One region of the Viridibacillus sp. FSL R5-0888 genome, then DNA from elsewhere that is predicted to be linked to it. Evidence: riboswitches for the same ligand, from Rfam matches in the RefSeq annotation. Region 1 holds a riboswitch; each other region holds the start of a gene.
What was found. Region 1 has a riboswitch for S-adenosylmethionine ahead of MKY02_RS03925 (methionine ABC transporter ATP-binding protein). Riboswitches for the same ligand answer to the same signal wherever they lie in the genome.
Positions count from the first base shown of each region.

Region 2: it holds a riboswitch for S-adenosylmethionine, as region 1 does, so the genes downstream of both, MKY02_RS02550 (5-methyltetrahydropteroyltriglutamate--homocysteine S-methyltransferase) here and MKY02_RS03925 (methionine ABC transporter ATP-binding protein) in region 1, are expected to answer to the same signal.
Region 3: it holds a riboswitch for S-adenosylmethionine, as region 1 does, so the genes downstream of both, MKY02_RS16890 (VOC family protein) here and MKY02_RS03925 (methionine ABC transporter ATP-binding protein) in region 1, are expected to answer to the same signal.

Region 1 covers NZ_JBBPAU010000001.1:797,059-803,745, reverse strand. Annotated here, with positions in the region: gene MKY02_RS03940 (dicarboxylate/amino acid:cation symporter) at 1-299, opposite strand, end outside; gene MKY02_RS03935 (MetQ/NlpA family ABC transporter substrate-binding protein) at 555-1,358, opposite strand; gene MKY02_RS03930 (methionine ABC transporter permease) at 1,422-2,090, opposite strand; gene MKY02_RS03925 (methionine ABC transporter ATP-binding protein) at 2,083-3,108, opposite strand; SAM riboswitch class I at 3,235-3,341, opposite strand; gene MKY02_RS03920 (thioredoxin family protein) at 3,398-3,706, opposite strand; gene MKY02_RS03915 (TOPRIM domain-containing protein) at 3,718-4,062, opposite strand; gene gcvH (glycine cleavage system protein GcvH) at 4,142-4,522, opposite strand; gene MKY02_RS03905 (arsenate reductase family protein) at 4,601-4,957, opposite strand; gene MKY02_RS03900 (acyl-CoA dehydrogenase family protein) at 5,066-6,687, opposite strand, start outside.
Region 2 covers NZ_JBBPAU010000001.1:513,970-520,656, forward strand. Annotated here, with positions in the region: gene MKY02_RS02520 (MFS transporter) at 1-271, shown strand, start outside; gene MKY02_RS02525 (YehS family protein) at 836-1,342, shown strand; gene MKY02_RS02530 (tRNA dihydrouridine synthase) at 1,717-2,700, shown strand; gene MKY02_RS02535 (alpha/beta-type small acid-soluble spore protein) at 3,055-3,264, opposite strand; gene MKY02_RS02540 (DJ-1/PfpI family protein) at 3,733-4,284, opposite strand; gene MKY02_RS02545 (S1 domain-containing RNA-binding protein) at 4,525-4,953, shown strand; SAM riboswitch class I at 5,193-5,293, shown strand; gene MKY02_RS02550 (5-methyltetrahydropteroyltriglutamate--homocysteine S-methyltransferase) at 5,403-6,524, shown strand; gene MKY02_RS02555 (L,D-transpeptidase family protein) at 6,590-6,687, opposite strand, start outside.
Region 3 covers NZ_JBBPAU010000001.1:3,368,516-3,375,202, forward strand. Annotated here, with positions in the region: gene MKY02_RS16885 (Rqc2 family fibronectin-binding protein) at 1-65, shown strand, start outside; gene MKY02_RS16890 (VOC family protein) at 393-1,322, opposite strand; SAM riboswitch class I at 1,431-1,540, opposite strand; gene pyrE (orotate phosphoribosyltransferase) at 1,734-2,366, opposite strand; gene pyrF (orotidine-5'-phosphate decarboxylase) at 2,366-3,076, opposite strand; gene MKY02_RS16905 (dihydroorotate dehydrogenase) at 3,077-3,988, opposite strand; gene MKY02_RS16910 (dihydroorotate dehydrogenase electron transfer subunit) at 3,985-4,761, opposite strand; gene carB (carbamoyl-phosphate synthase large subunit) at 4,758-6,687, opposite strand, start outside.

The DNA of each region.
Region 1 (6,687 bases):
AAATTCGGTAAAACATTTGAAGCAACAAAGAATGCAAAGAATCCAGCTATTAAAGTAGAAAAGTAAGCAAAGAAAGTAGCTAACCCTAACAGTTTTCCAGACCCTTTACCTAATTGTGCAATTCCCGGTGCAATAAATGCGACGATTAATAACGGTACAACGAAGTTTAAGAAATTTCCGAATATACCATTGAATGTTGCAAATATACGAACGCCATCTTTCGGCATAATAGTACCTAGTAACGCTGCCAAAATAATCGCGACGATAATTCGTGGCAATAAACCAAACTTGATCTTCATAAAATGTCCTCCTGATAAATACATATGTCTTTTCTAAAAGTATATGCACACTCTATCACACCCACTTATTAAAGTGAATAGCACAACAATAATCCGGAATATTAAGTATTTTCAAATTATTATAATTAGATTGTGTTAATCAACTAATTTCAAGGTTTACAATATTCACGTAGCATAATTACCTAAATATTGTTATTAACTTATAAATACATAAAAACACCCAAGCTTATTCAGCTTGGGTGTTTCAATTCTTTCTTATTCAGATACAGGAACAATATCCCCGTTCCATTCTTTTAATATATAGTCTTGCATTTCTTTTGAATGGAGCACTTTAACTAATTTTTTAATCTTTTCGTTATTCTCATCTTCTTTACGAACAGCAATCACATTAATGTACTCTGATTCTTTATCTTCTAATGCAATTGCGTCTTTCCCTGGGCTTATACCGGCATCAATAGCGAAGTTAGAGTTGATTAATACTGCGTCACCTTCGTCATTTTTATACATTTGTACAAGCATTTCGGGTGCAGTGTTTGCATCGAATTTAAAGTTTTTTGGATTCTTAGTAATATCCTTAATTTCAGCTGCAGTTTTATCTACGCCTTCTTTTAACGTGATAAGTCCTTTTGCTTCAAGTAGGGATAACATACGACCATGGTCTGAAACTGAGTTACTTAGAAGAATTGTCGCGCCTTCTGGAAGATCTTCGAGTTTTTTATATTTTTTAGAATAGATACCGATTGGCTCGACGTGCACTCCACCAACATTTACAAAATCATATCCATTTTTCTTATTTTGAAGTTCCAAGTAAGGGACGTGTTGGAAAAAGTTAGCATCTAAATCCTTATTCGCCAGATCTTTGTTCGGTAAAACAAAATCTTGATATCTTTCGATTTCCAGCTTGATACCTTCTTTTTCAAGTAATGGCTCTGCTTTTTCTAAAATTTCTGCATGTGGTGTATTAGCTGCACCGATTACTAATTTCTCTTCTGATTTACCACAAGCTGCTAAGCTTAGGGCTAATACTCCCGTAAGGATTCCTGCTACAAATTTCTTCATGTTCTTAACGCTCCTTTTATACTGTTTAGTTATATGTGATCGGTTATACCGTATAAGCCCAAATTATCTTTTATCAATCTTCGTCGTAATAAGATCTCCGACGAATTGAATAACAAATACCACTACTAAAATAAGGATTGTTGCAACGAAAGTTACATCGCTTTGACTTCTTTGGAAACCGTCTAAGAATGCTAATGTCCCTAGTCCACCTGCCCCAATAACACCTGCCATTGCTGTGTATCCAACAAGTGCGATAGCTGTTACAGTAATACCCGAAACTAATGCGGGTAATGACTCTGGGATTAACACTTTACCGATAATCGTAGAAGTTTTTGCGCCCATTGAACGTGCCGCTTCGATGACACCTTTATCAATTTCTTTTAACGCAATTAAAACCATACGCGCATAAAACGGTGCTGCTCCAATGATTAATGCTGGTAATGCGGCATTGGGACCTCGAATTGAGCCTAATAATAGTTTCGTAAATGGTATTAATAGAATCACTAAAATAATGAATGGAATCGAACGGAAAATATTCACGATCGAACCTGTTAACCAACTTACTAATTTATTTGCCCATAATTGCTGAGGGCTCGTCAAAAACAGCAAAATACCTAAAGCTAAACCAATGACAAAAGTGAAAATTGTAGCAACACCTGTCATATACAGTGTTTCTATCGTTGCTTCCCACATTCTGTCCCATTGTACATTCGGGAAGAGATCATTAAGCATTTTCGATCACCTCCGTTTTTACTCCATGTTCATTCATATATGTGACTGCTTTTTGTACATTATCATTATTGCCATCTAACTGTATAATCAGCGTGCCATATGGTCCACTTTTCGTTTGCGAAATATTACCATGGACAATATTCACGTCCAAATTAAGTTCACGGCTTAAATGTGAAATAACTGGCTGACCAGTTGAAGAGCCTACAAACATTAATTTTACAAGTGTTCCTGATGGGTAGTTTTCAATAATTTGTTCAATTGATTCTTTACGTTCATTCGTATCTGTAATTTGAGAAACAAATCGTTTTGTAACGTCTGCTTGTGGTGATTGGAATACTTCTAGAACATCACCATTTTCAACAACTTGTCCAGCTTCCATTACTGCCACGCGATGACAAATTTTACGAATGACATGCATCTCATGCGTGATAAGTACAATAGTTAAGCCTAATTTCTCATTGATATCGACTAGTAAATCTAAAATTGAATCCGTTGTTTCAGGATCAAGTGCTGAAGTAGCTTCATCACAAAGCAGTACTTCTGGGTTATTTGCCAGTGCTCTAGCAATACCTACACGTTGCTTTTGACCACCTGATAATTGAGAAGGATACGCCTTTTCTCTGCCTTTTAAACCAACTAATTCAATAAGATCTAATACCTTTTTCTGACGTTCTGCCTTAGATAAACCTGCAATTTCTAATGGAAATGCTATATTCTCTTCTACAGTACGTGACCAAAGTAAATTGAAATGTTGGAAGATCATACTGATTTTTTGACGCGCATTACGTAACGCACTTCCTTTAATCGACGAAACTTCCTGACCATTCACAACAACTTTACCGGTCGTCGGTTGCTCCAAACCATTTAATAAACGAATGAGCGTACTCTTGCCTGCTCCGCTGTATCCAATAATGCCGAATATTTCTCCGTCTTCAACAGATAAATTCACATTTTTGACAGCGGTTAACTCTCCGTTAGCGGTTTTATATTTTTTCACAACATTTTCTAACTGAATCACTGTCATACCACCTTTATTTTAAAACTAAAAAGTATGCACTTTCTACTGGCATCTCTTAGAAACTAAAAAAACCCTTCTGCAGATTAACAGAAGGGTTCAACGCAAAGCTATATACGTAAAACCGTTCTCTCATCTTCCAAAGTAAATACTTTGTGTGATTTGGCACCGTGCCATATAAATATGACGGTTGCCGGGCTTCATTGGGCACTTCCCTCCACCTCTCTAAATAAGAGTAACGACTATATTTAATTAGTTATGTTTGCTACTTTATCACGCTATTGCTTCAACGTCAATCGTTTTGACGTAATTTTTCAAACAAAAAAGGTACTGATTGAAAGGCATAGATTTTATCATGAATTTTCCCATTCTTCGAAATAATCAAGCATGGGACACTTTCTATTTCATAATCAAACGCTACATCTTGTATATAATTCAAGTTCGCTTTACCAATAGGAATATCGCTAACGACATGTTCTACTACTTCCATCATTTTCGACGCAACTGCACACGTCCCACATAATGGTGTATACAAATAAAAAGCCGAAAGCGAGGAGTTTTTCATAGTTTCTTCCCATTGTTCACGTGACCATTCTTCCATCTTCTTCATTCCTATACTATTAGATATTCTTTATGAACTGTAAAATTTGCCGCCAATAATATTCTAGCTAAATGTCTTCTAGGAGTAGCTTCTACTTGTTTATAAGTAGAGGAGGTGTGTAGATGACGAGCATTTGGGAACTCTCTTTTAAAAAGAGCACGGAGCTTATCACCCGATGAGTCAGCATCAAAGAATGCATACAATTCGCAGTCCTCATATGGTGCCAAGATTTCTTCTAATCGGCTTGCACTAACTGTTCCATTCGTACATATTATCGGAATGTTCTCTGCTAGTATTGGCGCAATTCGCAACTTATCTTGGCGCCCTTCCACGATAATCAGCTTGTTAAAAGTCATATATACCCTCCTAACAAATACTTTTTGCCGTTTACCAAGTTTAAAAAAACGCCGAGCAAATGCACGGCGTTTTCAGATCTTATTCTTCGATAATTGCTTCGTATTGTTCTGCAGTTAATAATGCATCAACTTGAGCGTTATCAGCTGGTTCAACTACAACCATCCATGCTTTATCGTATGGAGATTCGTTAACGAACTCTGGGCTTTCTTCAAGCTCTTCGTTAATTTCAACAACTTTACCAGAAATCGGTGCGTAAAGTTCTGATACAGTTTTTACAGATTCAACACTGCCGAATGGTTCGTCTGCTACTAATTCGTCGCCAACCTGTGGAAGTTCAACAAAAACGATATCGCCTAGTTCAGATTGTGCGAAATGTGTAATACCGATACGTACTTTTCCGTCTTCAGTTTTTACCCATTCATGTTCTTCAGAATAGCGTAAGTCTTTTGGTGTGCTCATGAATACCCCTCCAAATATGTAATTAAATTCACTTTAAGTTTGACATATTTCCATTGTAAAAACAAGCATATGTCTGTGTTATTTCCATGTCTGTTCAAAGTCTGATTCTTTAAATCCTAACGTCACTTTTTTACCGTCTGTAACGATTGGACGCTTGATTAACATACCATCCGAAGCAAGCAATTCTAATTGCTCATCTTCCGTCATATCAGCAAGTCGATCTTTCAATTGTAGCTCTCTATACTTCATTCCTGAAGTATTAAAAAATTTCTTTAATGGTAAACCACTAGCATCTAAATATTGTTTTAATTTCTCTTTAGAAGGTGTTTCTTCAACGATGTGCTTATCTGTATAGTTTACCCCATTTTCGTCTAACCATGCTTTTGCTTTACGACAAGTTGTACATTTTGGATATTGAATGAATAAAATAGACATATACATGCTCCTTTTTCCAAACTATTTAATTCTATTGTAGTGGGAGTATAGTCTACAAGCAAGAAATCCGAACACAAAAGTTGTGTTCGGATTCTCAACTAGCTTATTTTAGACAACAAATTTCTCAGCAGCAATTAGTTTAACTGATGCTTCACGTTTCTTGGCAATAACATTGTAAGGATTGTTACGAGTAAGTTTGCGAAGCGCAGATAACATCATACGAGCATTGTCTCCGTCTACAGCTGTAATGATTGTTTCTTTTGCTTCTTTTTCGATTTCTTCAAACGCTTCTTGGCAGAAGATTTGAGTATATAGTAATTTTTGGCTTGCTTTGTCTACCCCATCACGAGCAATAGCTTTTTCTGTACGTAACACAGTAGATTCCATTGCAAATAATTGGTTAGCGATATTCGCAATGTTCACTAGTAATTCTTGTTCGGCATCTAATTTCGGGCCATATTTTTGTGCAGCAAGACCAGCTGCTAATAGAGCGATTTTTTTCGCATTTTTCACAAGATGCTTTTCTTGTGCTAATGGCTCATCACCAATTTCTTCAGGCATTAGCATTAAAAGCTCTTGTTGTAGGCTCTGCGCTTGTTGCAATAAAGGTAACTCACCTTTCATTGCTTTTTTCATAAACGTGCCAGGTATGATGAAACGGTTAATTTCGTTTGTTCCTTCAAAAATTCGATTAATACGTGAGTCACGGTAAATACGCTCTACTTCATACTCTTGCATGAAACCATATCCACCATGTAATTGCACTGCTTCATCAGCGATATAGTCAAGTGTTTCAGAACCAAAAACTTTATTGATAGAACATTCAATAGCATATTCTGCAATTGATGCTGCAATCGCTTTGCCGTCTTTTTGTTCGTCTTCACTTAATTGGCCCATACGATCTTCAAAGTATCCTACTGTACGGTAGATTAAACTTTCAGTAGCGTATAATTTTGAAGCCATTGTTGATAGTTTTTCTTTCGTTAAATTGAAAGATGAAATAGGTGTTTTAAATTGTTGACGCTGGTTCGTATACGAAATCGCTAATTCAAGAGCACGCTTTGATGCACCAATTGAGCCAACACCTAATTTGTAACGACCGATATTCAAAATGTTAAACGCAATAATGTGACCGCGCCCTACTTCACCAAGTAGGTTTTCAACTGGTACTTTTACATCTTCTAGAATTAGTGTACGAGTTGAAGAAGATTTAATCCCCATTTTCTTTTCTTCTGCACCGACAGAAACACCTGGATAGTTGCGTTCTACTATGAATGCTGAAAATTTATCGCCATCAATTTTCGCATATACGACGAATACATCAGCAAAACCAGCGTTTGTAATCCATTGTTTTTCACCGTTTAATACATAATGTGTACCTTCTGCATTTAATTTGGCTACTGTTTTAGCACCTAATGCATCCGACCCAGAACCTGGCTCTGTTAATGCATAAGCTGCAATTAGCTCTCCAGATGCAAGCTTAGGTAAGTACTGTTGTTTTTGCTCTTCATTACCAAATAATACGATTGGTAATGAACCAATTCCAACATGTGCACCGTGTGTAATAGAGAATCCGCCAGCTACTGACATTTTCTCAGCGATTAATGCTGATGTTACTTTGTCTAAGCCAAGACCTTCATATTCTTCAGGAACATCTGCAGCTAAAAGACCAAGTTCACCAGCTTTTTTCAATAATCGTACAGAATGATCAAACTCATGATTTTCTAAGT
Region 2 (6,687 bases), 280 kb from region 1:
ATTCTTCTCAAATGGAATGTTTGCCGGATATGGTGCATTAATTAGTAGCTTTTATCCCGTTCAGATTCGAAGTACGGCTACAAACACAATCTTTAACTTCGGTAGAGCTATTGGAGGATTTTCACCAATCCTTGTAGGATATATTCTACAGAGTTATGACATGACAGTTGCGATGGTCTATTTAGCTGTTCTATATTGCATTTCCTTTATTGTCATGCTTACTTTGAAAAAAAGTACATGGAAGCCTATGCAATCAATTGAAAAATACTAAATATTACTGATAAGAAAATGTTAATTTAACGATCAATTGAAATGAAATGTATTCCCGTTTTGATTGATGGATTATTAATCTTATGACTTTAGTCAGCTTGTCTTGAGTAAGTCTATATACAAAAACACATACAGTGCGATGCTAAAGAAGACCATGGATTTGAAAATATTCTATGGTCTTTTTTAAATTATTGTTCAATTATTAAAATCACTAAAGAGTAGTATAGATTAGTTAGTAAGCGAGAAAATAAAGATGTGTGAGTACTAAGTTATATTCCGTTTTATGGAAGTTTAAAAGAGAATGCGACATAACTTGAAAAAAACGTTAGTTCTTGTGAAAATGGAGATTGTAAGAGTGTTTACACATATTTGGAGAGTTATCGCCATTTGAATAATGTAGGTGATGTAAATATATAGATGTCGACTCCTAAAGCTAATTGATAGAAATAGAATTTTTTTAAGGTACTACTAACAACGTTGTGTATATACGTGTTAAGATTCTTAAAGGACAATCAAACTGCTGAAGCGACGAAGAAAATAAGCAATAGTATGAGGTGCATTATAAATGGATAACAATGATATTTTAATTAGAACAAGATACGCTCTAGATATAAAAAATAGAGATATGGTAGAGATATTTAAACTTGGTGGTATGGAAGTAACAAGAGAAGAAGTACCAAAAATATTGACAAAATCAAAAGATGAATTTGATGATGAAGCTAGCGTAGAAGAAAATGACGATCAGATAAAATGTGATTATAAAATGTTAGAGTCATTTTTAAATGGTTTCATTACTTTCAAAAGAGGAAAACAAGATACAAAACAAGGACAACCAAAAGCTCCTGAAACTACTAAGGACCATGTGAATAATATGCTTCTTAAGAAATTGAAAGTAGCACTACAACTAACAACGGAAGATATGTTGGATATCCTTGATGATGGCGGTATAGCCGTTTCAAAAGGTGAATTAGGCGCTATTTTAAGAAAGCCAGGGCATAGAAATTATAAAGATTGTGGCGATAATTTCGCACGTAAATTCTTAAAAGGTTTGGCTGTAAGATATAGAGCGTAAGGGAATAGTATACTTAATTTTCACAAAAGCCTCTTTCTTTGGAAAGGGGTTTTTCAAATGTATGGTTATTTATGTTTAGATAAATTTATTTCTTATGTAGTAAGTTCTCGCATGCGACACATTGCGAAGTGGTCGCGAGGTTGGAGATGGTATAGAAAAAATCTATACCATCTGCTTTTTTGTGTGTAAAATAACATTCAGGATCAATTTTGGTTAAAATAAATATTGCAGATTTTCACAATAGTTTTTCATAAATTATAAATGTCCAAATGTACTTGTGTTTGATAATAAGTTATTAAACATGATATAAGTGTAAAAGAAGTGGAACATTAGGCTTTATATTTTTTGACCGAGAGTTTGAAGTTGTATCCATAGTGAGAGGATTTGAGTTTGAAATGATAGATAATTTTTGGCGTGATTTACCACGACCATTTTTTGTACTTGCACCAATGGAAGATGTGACAGATGTTGTTTTTCGTCACGTTGTAAGTGAAGCCGGTCGACCGGATGTATTTTTCACAGAGTTTACAAACTCGGATAGCTATTGTCATCCAGAGGGCATGAAAAGTGTGCGTGGCCGTTTGACTTTTACAGAAGATGAACAGCCAATGGTGGCACATATTTGGGGGGATAATCCCGAATATTTCCGTCAAATGAGTATTGGCATGGCAGAGCTAGGATTTAAAGGCATCGATATTAATATGGGCTGCCCTGTACCGAATGTGGCATCGAGAGGGAAAGGTAGTGGTCTTATTCTGCGTCCAGATGTTGCGGCAGAACTTATTCAAGCAGCAAAAGAGGGCGGACTGCCTGTCAGCGTGAAAACACGAATTGGCTATAACGATATAAATGAGTGGGAGGAGTGGCTAACGCATATTTTAAAACAGGATATTGCGAACCTTTCTATTCATTTACGTACAAGAAAGGAAATGAGCCAAGTAGATGCGCATTGGGAGCTAATTCCGGAAATCAAAAAATTACGTGACCGTATCGCACCAAATACGCTACTAACAATCAATGGAGACATTCCTGACCGTCAAACTGGGCAGCAGCTTGCTGAACAATATGGTATTGATGGCGTTATGATCGGGCGAGGTATTTTTAAAAATCCTTTTGCTTTTGAAAAAGAGCCAAAAGAGCATAGCAGTAAAGAGTATCTTGATCTTTTAAGACTGCAGCTTGATCTTCAAGATCAATATGCGGAAGTACTACCACGATCAATGACAGGGCTTCATCGCTTTTTTAAAATTTATGTCAAAGGATTCCCTGGAGCTGCTGAATTAAGAAATCAATTGATGAACACGAAATCAACAGATGAAGTGCGTGCATTGCTTGATAACTTTGGAAAAGAATGTTGACGGGACAGTGAAATGATGAAACTCTTAAAAAGTTAGAGAAAAAATGAATCACATCAACTCATGTGTACTTATTTTATTTAGTTTCAAGTTCCTTTGCGGCCGCACCTTTTATTTTGATAAAGTCTGTTTTCTGAAAGAAAAAGGTCTTAAGAATGGAATAAACCTACCAGCACCCTTGTGTTGCCACATACACTCTGTACATTCTGAAGCAGTATGTGGTAGAAGTTACTATAATCATTTAAGAACGAATTCCAATTAGAAGAATTCGATTAGACTGTGATTATTTAAATTAAAGTTTTTAAATCCAAAGTAAAAAGGTAGAGCATAATAACTCTACCTTCTTACTTTGGATTTTTATTTCCCGGAATTTCCTTTTACTTGGTTTTCAGCCATTTGAACTAATCGTTTAGTAATTTCTCCACCAACTGAACCGTTTGCACGAGAAGAAGCCTCTCCTCCAAGTTGTACACCAAACTCTTGAGCAATTTCATATTTCATTTGATCAATCGCTTGTTGAACACCAGGTACTTCAAGTTTATTTGAACTTCGGTTATTTGAAGCCATAACTTTCACCTCCTTGTGATATTAGAATGGACAAAGATTTGTTTTTAATACATTTAGTTAAGAGGTGAAAAGTTCATCCTACAAATATTTTTAGGCTGCAATAGCGACAGAAAAGCCTCATTGGATTGTCTTAAAAAAAATTTTTTAATGTAGCTTTTAATGAAAGGGATTGTAAATAGTATTTTTGAAATAAAAATATAGTAATTACAAAAAGGTTATTCTGTGAAACAAACGGAGAAATAATAATGCAGGCAGAATAAGTGTGGGGAATTTAGTAGCTTAGAGTGTAGAATATCCAATTGAATTACAGATTAAAACTGATCTACATTTTAATTTATACTAATTTCAAATGCTTACTGTTTATGAATGAGGTTTATGAGGAAGTGAATCAGTAGTTATAAAGAAACGTATCCAAAATACTTTAGGATATATGGATACGTTCTTTTGTCTATCTTTTATTAACAAACCTTATTGATTCAGTTGTTTAATGAATTCCCTCATAAATCCGGGTAGATCAGGCCAAGCATGTCCGGAAATGAGGTTTCCTTGAACATGGAGAGGATCTTCAATATAAGTTGCACCCGCAGCTTCTACATCTGGTTTACATGCGATATAAGCCGTTAATTCGCGACCTATTAAGTATTGAGAAACAGTTGTTAAAATGAGACTAGCGTGGCAAATTGCTGCAACAGGTTTATTTGCCTCAAAGAAATGAGCAACGATTTTTGGAACATTTTCATTTAATCGAATGTATTCAGGAGCTCTACCTCCAGGGATAATCAATCCATCATACTCTTCAGGATGTACATCCTCAAACGCCAAATGAGATTCAATTAAGTATCCTTTACTCTCTGTATAAGTATCCCAACCAATAAAATCATGAACGACCGTCTGTAAGTTTTTCTTCGATGGAGCAGCTATTTGCACATCATAGCCCTCTTCAAGACAACGATAATAAGGATAATAAATCTCCAAAGCCTCAACGGCATCTCCAGCTAACAATAATACTTTCTTTGACATTACTCATTTCCTCCTCTCAAAAATGGTCTTTCGCCTTCACTTGTATATTCTGAATATATTATCAATTCCCTCTATTACGATAGATTTTTTTAAAAAATCTAATTGTGCCAGTCACGGATACTATTTAAGTTATTAGTATTAAATTGGAAATATTGTTGATATTAAAAAATATAGCGGAATACTGGCGCCAAAAATTAAATTTGATATAATAAAGTATAGTATTTATTAGGAGGAAATGGATTGTCAGTAGAAATTGGTAGCAAGGTACAAGGTAAGGTTACAGGAATCACAAATTTTGGTGCGTTTGTTGAGTTGCCAGATAAGGTCACAGGACTTGTGCACATTAGTGAAGTTGCAGAAGCTTACGTAAAAGATATTAATGACCATCTGAAAGTTGGGGATCAAGTAGAAGTTAAGGTCCTAAGCGAAAAAGAAGGAAAAATTGCCTTATCCATTAAAAAAGCGATTGATAAACCTGTTGAAAATACGTCTTCATATACGAAGCGTCCATATCGCCAGAAAGATAGTCGTCCACGAGGCAATTTCCAACCGAAGGAAACCTTTGAAGATAAGATGGCTAAATTCTTAAAATCAAGTGAAGATAACTTATCTACTCTAAAACGCAGCACCGAGTCTAAACGTGGTGGAAGAGGCGGACGAAGAGGATAATTATAGATAGCAGAAGAAACGCACATCTTTTAAGATGTGCGTTTCTTTAATTTTATGGACCATAGTCACAGACACTACTTTAGTCATTAGAATTAAATAAAGTATATGATCGATATCAAATCTACGAATTAATAAATATTTAATAAGATAAAACTTGAATTGAACAGGTAAATAGTTCTGATTATTGACATTCTATGGATATACATGTAGATTGTTAACTAGTAATTAAATATGTAACTTTCTTATTTAGAGAGATGGAGGGACTGGCCCTTTGATATCTCAGCAACAGACTTTTTTTGCACTGTGCTAATTCCAGAAGCGTAACGCTTGAAGATAAGAAGAGTAAATAGCCATGAAGCCAATCTCTTCTTTCTTTTAAGAAGGGGTTTTTTTGTACCTCGAAAAGCTCAATAAAAAATACAAATTTAACTTCAGAGGGGTTGTCTAATTTGACTAATACAGTAACTAAAGCACCATTTCGAGCAGACCATGTAGGGAGCTTTCTTCGCCCACAAGTACTTAAAGATGCAAGAGCACAATATCAACAAGGTCAGATCACTAAAGAAGAATTACGATTAGTTGAGGATATAGAAATTGCTAAGCTTGTTGAAAAACAAAAAGAAGTTGGTCTATCTGCTGTAACAGATGGTGAATTTAGAAGAAGATGGTGGCATTTAGACTTTATCAGAGCGATTGAAGGGATTCGTGTTTATGAAATAGACCTTTCGGGTGCTTTTAATGGAGCGATGAAAAAAGCGGAGGCATACATGGTCGATTCGAAATTAAAGTTCCCTAAAGAACATCCATTTTTAGAAGACTTTAAGTATTTGAAAAGTATTGCCGGTGAGCATGTTGCTAAAATTACAATCCCAGGACCTAATATGATTTTTTACTCGGGTGTAGTTGGAAGCGAACCGTATTTAAGCAATCCTACATATGCTTCACTCGATGAGGTAGCTAAAGATATTAGTAAAGTATATCAAGATGCGATTCAAGCTTTTTATGAAGCAGGGTGCCGCTACTTACAATTAGATGATACAAGCTGGGGAGCTTTGTTCAGTGATGTTTTCCGAGATAAGATAAAAGAGCAGGGATTTGATCCAGATGAATTAGTAAAAAAGTTTGCTGATATTACTGTTGAAGCAGTAGCAAATAAACCGGAAGATATGACGGTTACGATCCATATTTGTCGAGGGAATTTTAAATCATCATGGTTATATCAAGGTGCGTATGAGCCGATCGCAAAAGAACTATTCTCACGTGTGAATGTGGATGCCTTTTTCTTAGAATTTGATAATGAACGATCAGGAGATTTTAATCCATTACGATTCATTAAAGATCAACATGTCGTTTTGGGATTGATTACTTCCAAGACTTCTGAACTCGAAGATGAAGATGAAATTAAAGGAAGAATCGAAGAAGCAACGAAATATGTGAATATCGATCAACTTTGTTTAAGTCCACAATGTGGTTTTGCCTCTACTGAAGAAGGCAATCTATTAACTGAAGAACAGCAATGGGAAAAATTACGTCATGTTGTACGTATCGCTAAAGACGTTTGGAATAAATAGATTTTAAAATAAGGACTATCTACAAAAGTCAGCTATCAGACTATTGTGGGTAGTCCTATTTACCATTATGGATGTATAAAAACCGGAGTTCCTATTGGAATAATACTTGCTAACTCTTCTACATCCTCATTATGCATACGAATACAGCCGTGAGATACGGCCT
Region 3 (6,687 bases), 2.6 Mb from region 1:
TTTACTTCGAGCAAAAGACATTGTATGTAACACCCGATGAAGAATTAATCATGAAATTAAAATAATAAGATTTAAGAACACTTAAAAGGAGTCGCACATTTTTCAAACGCGACTCCTTTTACTATTTACTGCACTGCCTTAATCACTTCTCCATTGTACCAAATCCTATTTTCACATTATCTAATTTAGCTTTTTCAATCGTTGTTTTTACTTATATTTGGATCATTATAAATAACTTTCTATATAAAGGTAGGACTTTGCTACAAGCATTTGGGCATGCGATAAATTTTCTACTAAGTCTAATCATACTTCAATAATTTTAGTAGTGATGTTAAAAAATACAACAACTAAATTTCATTTTGTTACCTTTTATAACGATTCGATTTTTTGTTTTATGCAATTTCAAAAACCATACGATTTCCACTTGGATCTTCTACAACAAACTCATCCCCTAAATCTTGAATTTGTATTTGTTGTTTAATATAATTTTTTGCTGTCTCATAACTTTCTGTTGTTGGTAATTTAAAACGTACTTCTTTCAATCCTGATTCATTTTCAGCTGCCTTTTGAAGTCCTTCACCCGACCATACATTTCCCGCAAGATGGTGATGATAGCCCCCTACTGAAATAAAAAATGCTGTATCAATAATCATCTGTTTTTCAAAACCTAATTTATTTATATAGAAATCTACGGATTCCTCTATATTTGCTATTCGCAAATGAACATGACCAATTATTGTTTCAGCTGGTAATTTCCCATCTGTTTCAAAATCAGCTAATGGAGCTAACTCTTTGAAATTAAGAGGATTACTTCCACCAGGATACTTATCCCAATCTTCACGATGACGATCCGCATATATTTCTATACCATTTCCTTCAATATCATATATATAAAACGCCTCACTATAACCGTGATCACTCGCACTATCTAACCTAGCAATTGGAATATAGCGTTCAAAGTGCGGGAAACGTGAAGATTGCTCTATCGGACTATCTATCGTTTCCTTATTACGTAGAATTTCGAAAAATTTCGTTGCAAACGCTTCTCTACTTGGTAATAAAAAAGCTGTATGGAATAAACCCGTACTTTTAGCGGGTTGTAATTTTTCCGCGGTTTTTTCTAATTCAAAAATAACGTTGTTACTGCCTTTACCACCAAATTTAGCATGTTGTGTACTTTTTTCTAAAACGACAAGACCAACTACATTTTCGTAAAATGCAATTTGACGTTCCAAATCTTTTACTTTTAAAATGACACTTCCAACTTGTGTTGCAGCATCCAATACAAATTTACCTTGTTTCCCATCAATTCTTTGTACCATCTTTATAACCTCTCTCTTTGTTATTTACCAATTATGGAATAAACGACTTCTATTAAAAAACTCTCTTTCTACATCTTCTAGAAAGAGAGTTGAGGGGGGCTAATTCAACTCTTATCTCTCATAATTGCACGCAATCATGTTGAAGTTAGCTCCTTCCTAAAAATTAGGTGTTGCTGAAACTTAAGTGGGCCATTTCCTTCAGTTTCTCAAGTAAAGAAATCCACTTAATATCCCTAGTTAACTTATTGGTTTAATTGATTTTAAAACAATTTCCATAATTAAGCAACATATATACAATTATTTTCTTCATTTAAAATGATTCTTTATAAAGTAGCATTTTGCACAATAAAAAAACTAGCAAGAGATAATTTCTTTTCTCTTGCTAGTTTAAAAGCACCTATATTTGTATTATTATTTTAAGTTCCCGGCTTTTAAATCAGCATGCCATTGTAGTAAACCTGGAATGTCTGATTCATTAATAGCACCTGATTCTTTTGCTGCTTCAACTAATGCTTCAAAGTTTGATAGGCAATAGTAAGGAACACCCACTTCCGCAAAAGCCTGTTCAGCACGTGGTAATTTATATGAATATACTGAAACGACACCAAGTACTTCAGCGCCTTCACGACGAAGTGCTTCTACTGCTGTAATGCTAGAACCACCTGTCGAAATAATATCTTCTACTACAACTACTTTTTGACCTTCAGAAAGCTTTCCTTCTGTTTGGTTACCACGACCATGGTCTTTTGGTTTTGAACGTACATATACCATAGGTAAGTCTAAAATGTCGCTTACCCATGCTGCATGTGGTATTCCCGCTGTTGCTGTACCAGCTACTACATCTGTTTCCGGGAAATTTTCTTTAATAAGCGCTGCAAGGCCGTTTGCGATTGTTGTACGTACTTTTGGAAAAGAAATTGTTAAACGTGTATCACAGTAGATTGGTGATTTAATACCTGATGCCCAAGTAAATGGATCATTCGGACTTAGCTCTACTGCTCCTACTTCTAACATACCTTGTGCTACTTCTTTTTGAATTGTCATTATTGTTGTCCTCCCCATAATTGCTGTACAGCATGGTACGCTTCAACTGGATTTTCTGCTTGTGTAATAGCACGACCTACAACGATTTGCGTCGAGCCTTCTTCGCGTGCAAAATCAGGTGTAGCAACGCGTTTTTGATCATGTGCAACACCACCAACCATACGTATACCTGGTGTTACTTTTAGGAAGCTTTCTCCACATACTTCGCTGATTGCTTTTGCTTCAAGTACAGAGCAGACAACACCATCTAAACCAGCTGATTGTGCAAGTTTGGCATAATGCATTACTGATTGATCTAAAGATAAATTGATTTGTTGCTCGTTTTGCATTTCCTCTTCAGTCGTCGAGGTTAACTGAGTTACTGCAATTAAAACTGGTCGCTTATTACCTTCCTCAGTTCCCTCTTTTAATCCTTCAAGAGCAGCCGCCATCATATTTGAACCGCCTGCAGCATGGACATTGACTAGGTCCACACCAAGTTTTGCTAAGCCCTTCATCGCTGATTTCACCGTATTTGGAATATCATGCAGTTTTAAATCTAAAAAAATGTCGTGACCTTGTGCTTTAATTTTGCGTATAATGTCTGGCCCTGCTTGTAAATAAAGCTCAAGACCCACCTTCACAAATAGTGGCTCATTGAACTGAGAAAGAAATGTCATTACTTTCTGTTCATCTGGAAAATCTAACGCGATAATAGGCTTATTATTCATTTAGCGGTGGCTCCTTCCAATTACATCTGTTAATTTGTTATAACCTAATTCATCTAGCTTTTGTGGTAATGCTTCTATAATATTTGGGCAGACGAATGGATCCACAAAGTTTGCAGTACCTACTGCTACAGCACTTGCCCCTACAGATAGGAAGTCGATAACATCCTCTGCAGTTGCAACTCCTCCCATTCCAATGATCGGAATATTAACGTTTCTGCTTACTTCATGGACCATACGAATTGCTACCGGTTTAACAGCTGGACCTGATAACCCTCCAGTACCGTTAGCAATAATCGGTTTTCCTGTTCTCGGATGCAAACGCATACCGATTAATGTATTAATCATCGTAATACCGTCTGCTCCGCCTGCTTCTACAGCTTTTGCGATTTCAGAAATATTCGTTACATTTGGTGATAATTTTACATATACAGGTACATCTGATACCGCTTTTACTGCTGCCGTTAAGTCACTTGCTGATTTCGGATCTGTACCGAATTGAATACCACCACATTTAACATTTGGACATGAAATATTCAACTCTAATGCATGTACATTTGGTGCTTTTGAAATAGCCTCTGCTACTGCTACATAATCGGCAGTTTCTGTTCCAGCCACATTAGCAATAATCGGCACATCATATTTTTCTAACCATGGAAGTTCATGTGATAAAACATGCTCTAAACCTGGATTTTGTAAGCCAATGGCATTTAACATACCCGCCGCTGTTTCAGCAACACGTGGCGTTGGGTTACCTGAGCGTGTTTCTAATGTTGTAGCTTTTATCATTATTGCACCTAGCTTTGATAGATCATAAAGCTGTGCATATTCTTGTCCAAATCCGAAGCAGCCCGAAGCTGGGATAATTGGATTTTTTAATGATAAGCCTGGTAATTCGACTTGTAATCTATTCATAGCTTCACAACTCCTCTTGGGAAGACTGGACCGTCAGAACAGATCTTCAAGTATTCTTTTTCTGTTGCATCTGTTGTATTACATACGCAAGCATAGCAAGCTCCGATGCCGCAGCCCATACGTTCTTCAAAGGAAAGGAATCCTTTTTTATCAGGATAAGTTTGCTCTAATGCCCCTAGCATCGGAGTTGGTCCACAGCTATAAAAAACATCAAATTTAGGTGCTGTTTCTTTTAATAAGTCTGTGACAAATCCTTTTGTTCCTTGACTACCATCTACTGTTACGATGTATGTGTCGTCTAAATTAGAAAATTCCTTTTCGTAAAAGACGTTGTTTTCAGATTGGAATCCTAATACGTGAATCGTACGTACTCCCTTTGCATGCAATTCTTTTGATAGCTGATACAAAGGAGGAACTCCAATACCACCACCAACTAATAGTGCTGTTTGCCCTGGTTCTACTTCTTCTACAGGGAAACCGTGTCCTAGCGGGCCAAGTACATCCACTTCTTCACCTGGTCGTTTTGCCGATAAGATTGTAGTACCACGACCTTCTGCTCGGTAAATCATTGTGAACTGCAATAGTTCATGATCAATTGATGCGATGCTAATCGGTCTTCTTAGTAAAGGTTCAAATGTATCCGTTACACGTACATGGACGAATTGACCCGGTTGTTTCATATCTAGGACAAGCTGACCTGTTAAAGTCAGCTCAAAAATATCCTCAGCAATTTGCTGTTGGCGTACAACTTGCATACGTTCTTGGTGAATCATCCTCGCACCTCCTGCTTAGGCATTTCTTCAGCTGTAAAGGTCATAGATTCGATTACTCGAAGCATCGCCTCTGCAGTATCAAGAGATGTTAAGCATGGAACCCCATTTTCTACTGATTCACGGCGGATACGGAAACCGTCACGTGCAGGTTGTTTTCCTTTTGTTAGTGTATTGACGATTAATTGAGCACCGCCATTTTGGATAACGTCTAGTAAAGTAGGACCATTTGATCCGATTTTATCAACAACACTCGCTTTTATACCTGCTTCTTCAATTGCTTTTGCAGTACCTGGTGTTGCTAAAATACTATAGCCGATATTCGTAAAGCGTCTAGCTAAAGCAATTGCTTCGTCTTTATCTTTGTCCGCTACTGTCATTAAGACTGAACCGTGATCCTTAATATCCATTCCAGCTGCTACTAGACCTTTATATAGCGCTTTTTCTAGTGTACTATCTTTCCCCATTACTTCACCTGTTGATTTCATTTCAGGTCCTAATGTAATGTCAACCCGACGCAATTTAGCAAAGCTGAATACTGGTACTTTCACGTAAACACCTTTTTGAATCGGTGCCAAACCAGTTTGGTAACCTTGTTCCACAATTGATTGACCCAGTATCGCTTTTGTTGCAATATTCGCCATCGGTAAGTTCGTAATTTTACTTAAGAACGGTACTGTGCGTGATGCACGTGGGTTTACTTCGATAACATATACTTCGTCATCAGAAATTACATACTGGATGTTCATTAAACCTTTGATTTCCAAACCTTTGGCTAAACGAGTTGTATAGTCTGTTAATGTATCAATATGTTTTTGAGACAGTTGTTGAGGTGGATATACTGCAATCGAGTCACCTGAGTGAACACCTGCACGTTCGATATGCTCCATAATACCTGGGATCAAGACGTTTTCGCCGTCACAAATCGCATCTACTTCAATTTCTGTACCAGTTAAGTATCTATCAACTAATACTGGGTGCTCTGGGCTAGCTTCAACCGCATGCTCCATGTAATACTGTAGTTCTTCTTCGTTATAAACGATTTCCATTGCGCGTCCACCTAGTACATATGATGGTCTCACTAAAACTGGGAATCCGATTCTCTTAGCAATAACAATCGCTTCTTCTGCAGAAGTAGCCGTTTTCCCCATCGGTTGTGGGATACCGATTTCGTGTAGTGCTTCCTCGAAACGGTCGCGTGATTCAGCACGGTCAATTGCATCTAGTGATGTTCCTAAAATTTTCACGCCTCTTGCTTCCAATTTATCTGCTAGGTTAATAGCTGTTTGGCCACCAAATTGTACGACAACACCTTTTGGTTGTTCAAGATCAATGATGTGCATAACATCTTCGATTGTTAATGGCTCGAAGTAAAGCTTATCAGAGATTGAGAAGTCAGTTGAAACTGTTTCTGGGTTTGAGTTAATAATGATTGCCTCGTACCCTGCTTCTTTAATCGCCCAAACAGAGTGTACTGTTGCGTAGTCAAATTCTACCCCTTGTCCGATACGAATTGGACCTGATCCAAGCACGATTACAGATTCACGATCTGACTTGATTGATTCATTTTCATCTTCGTATGTACCGTAGAAGTATGGTGTTTCTGATTCAAATTCAGCAGCACATGTATCTACCATTTTGTAAACTGGTACGATGCCATTTTCTTTACGGAAGTCATAAATCGCTGACTCTGTTGTATTCCAAAGTTTCGCAACGGTTTCATCTGCAAAACCAATACGTTTCGCTTGGCGCAATACGGCTTTGTCATGCGGATTATCTTTTAATACAGTTTCATAATCAACAATGTTTTTAAATTTATTTAAGAAGAATAGATCGATTTGGCTCCATTCATGGATTGTTTCGATAGTCACACCTCGACGCAACGCTTCTCCCAGGAAGAATAGACGCTCATCTCCTGCTTTACGGATA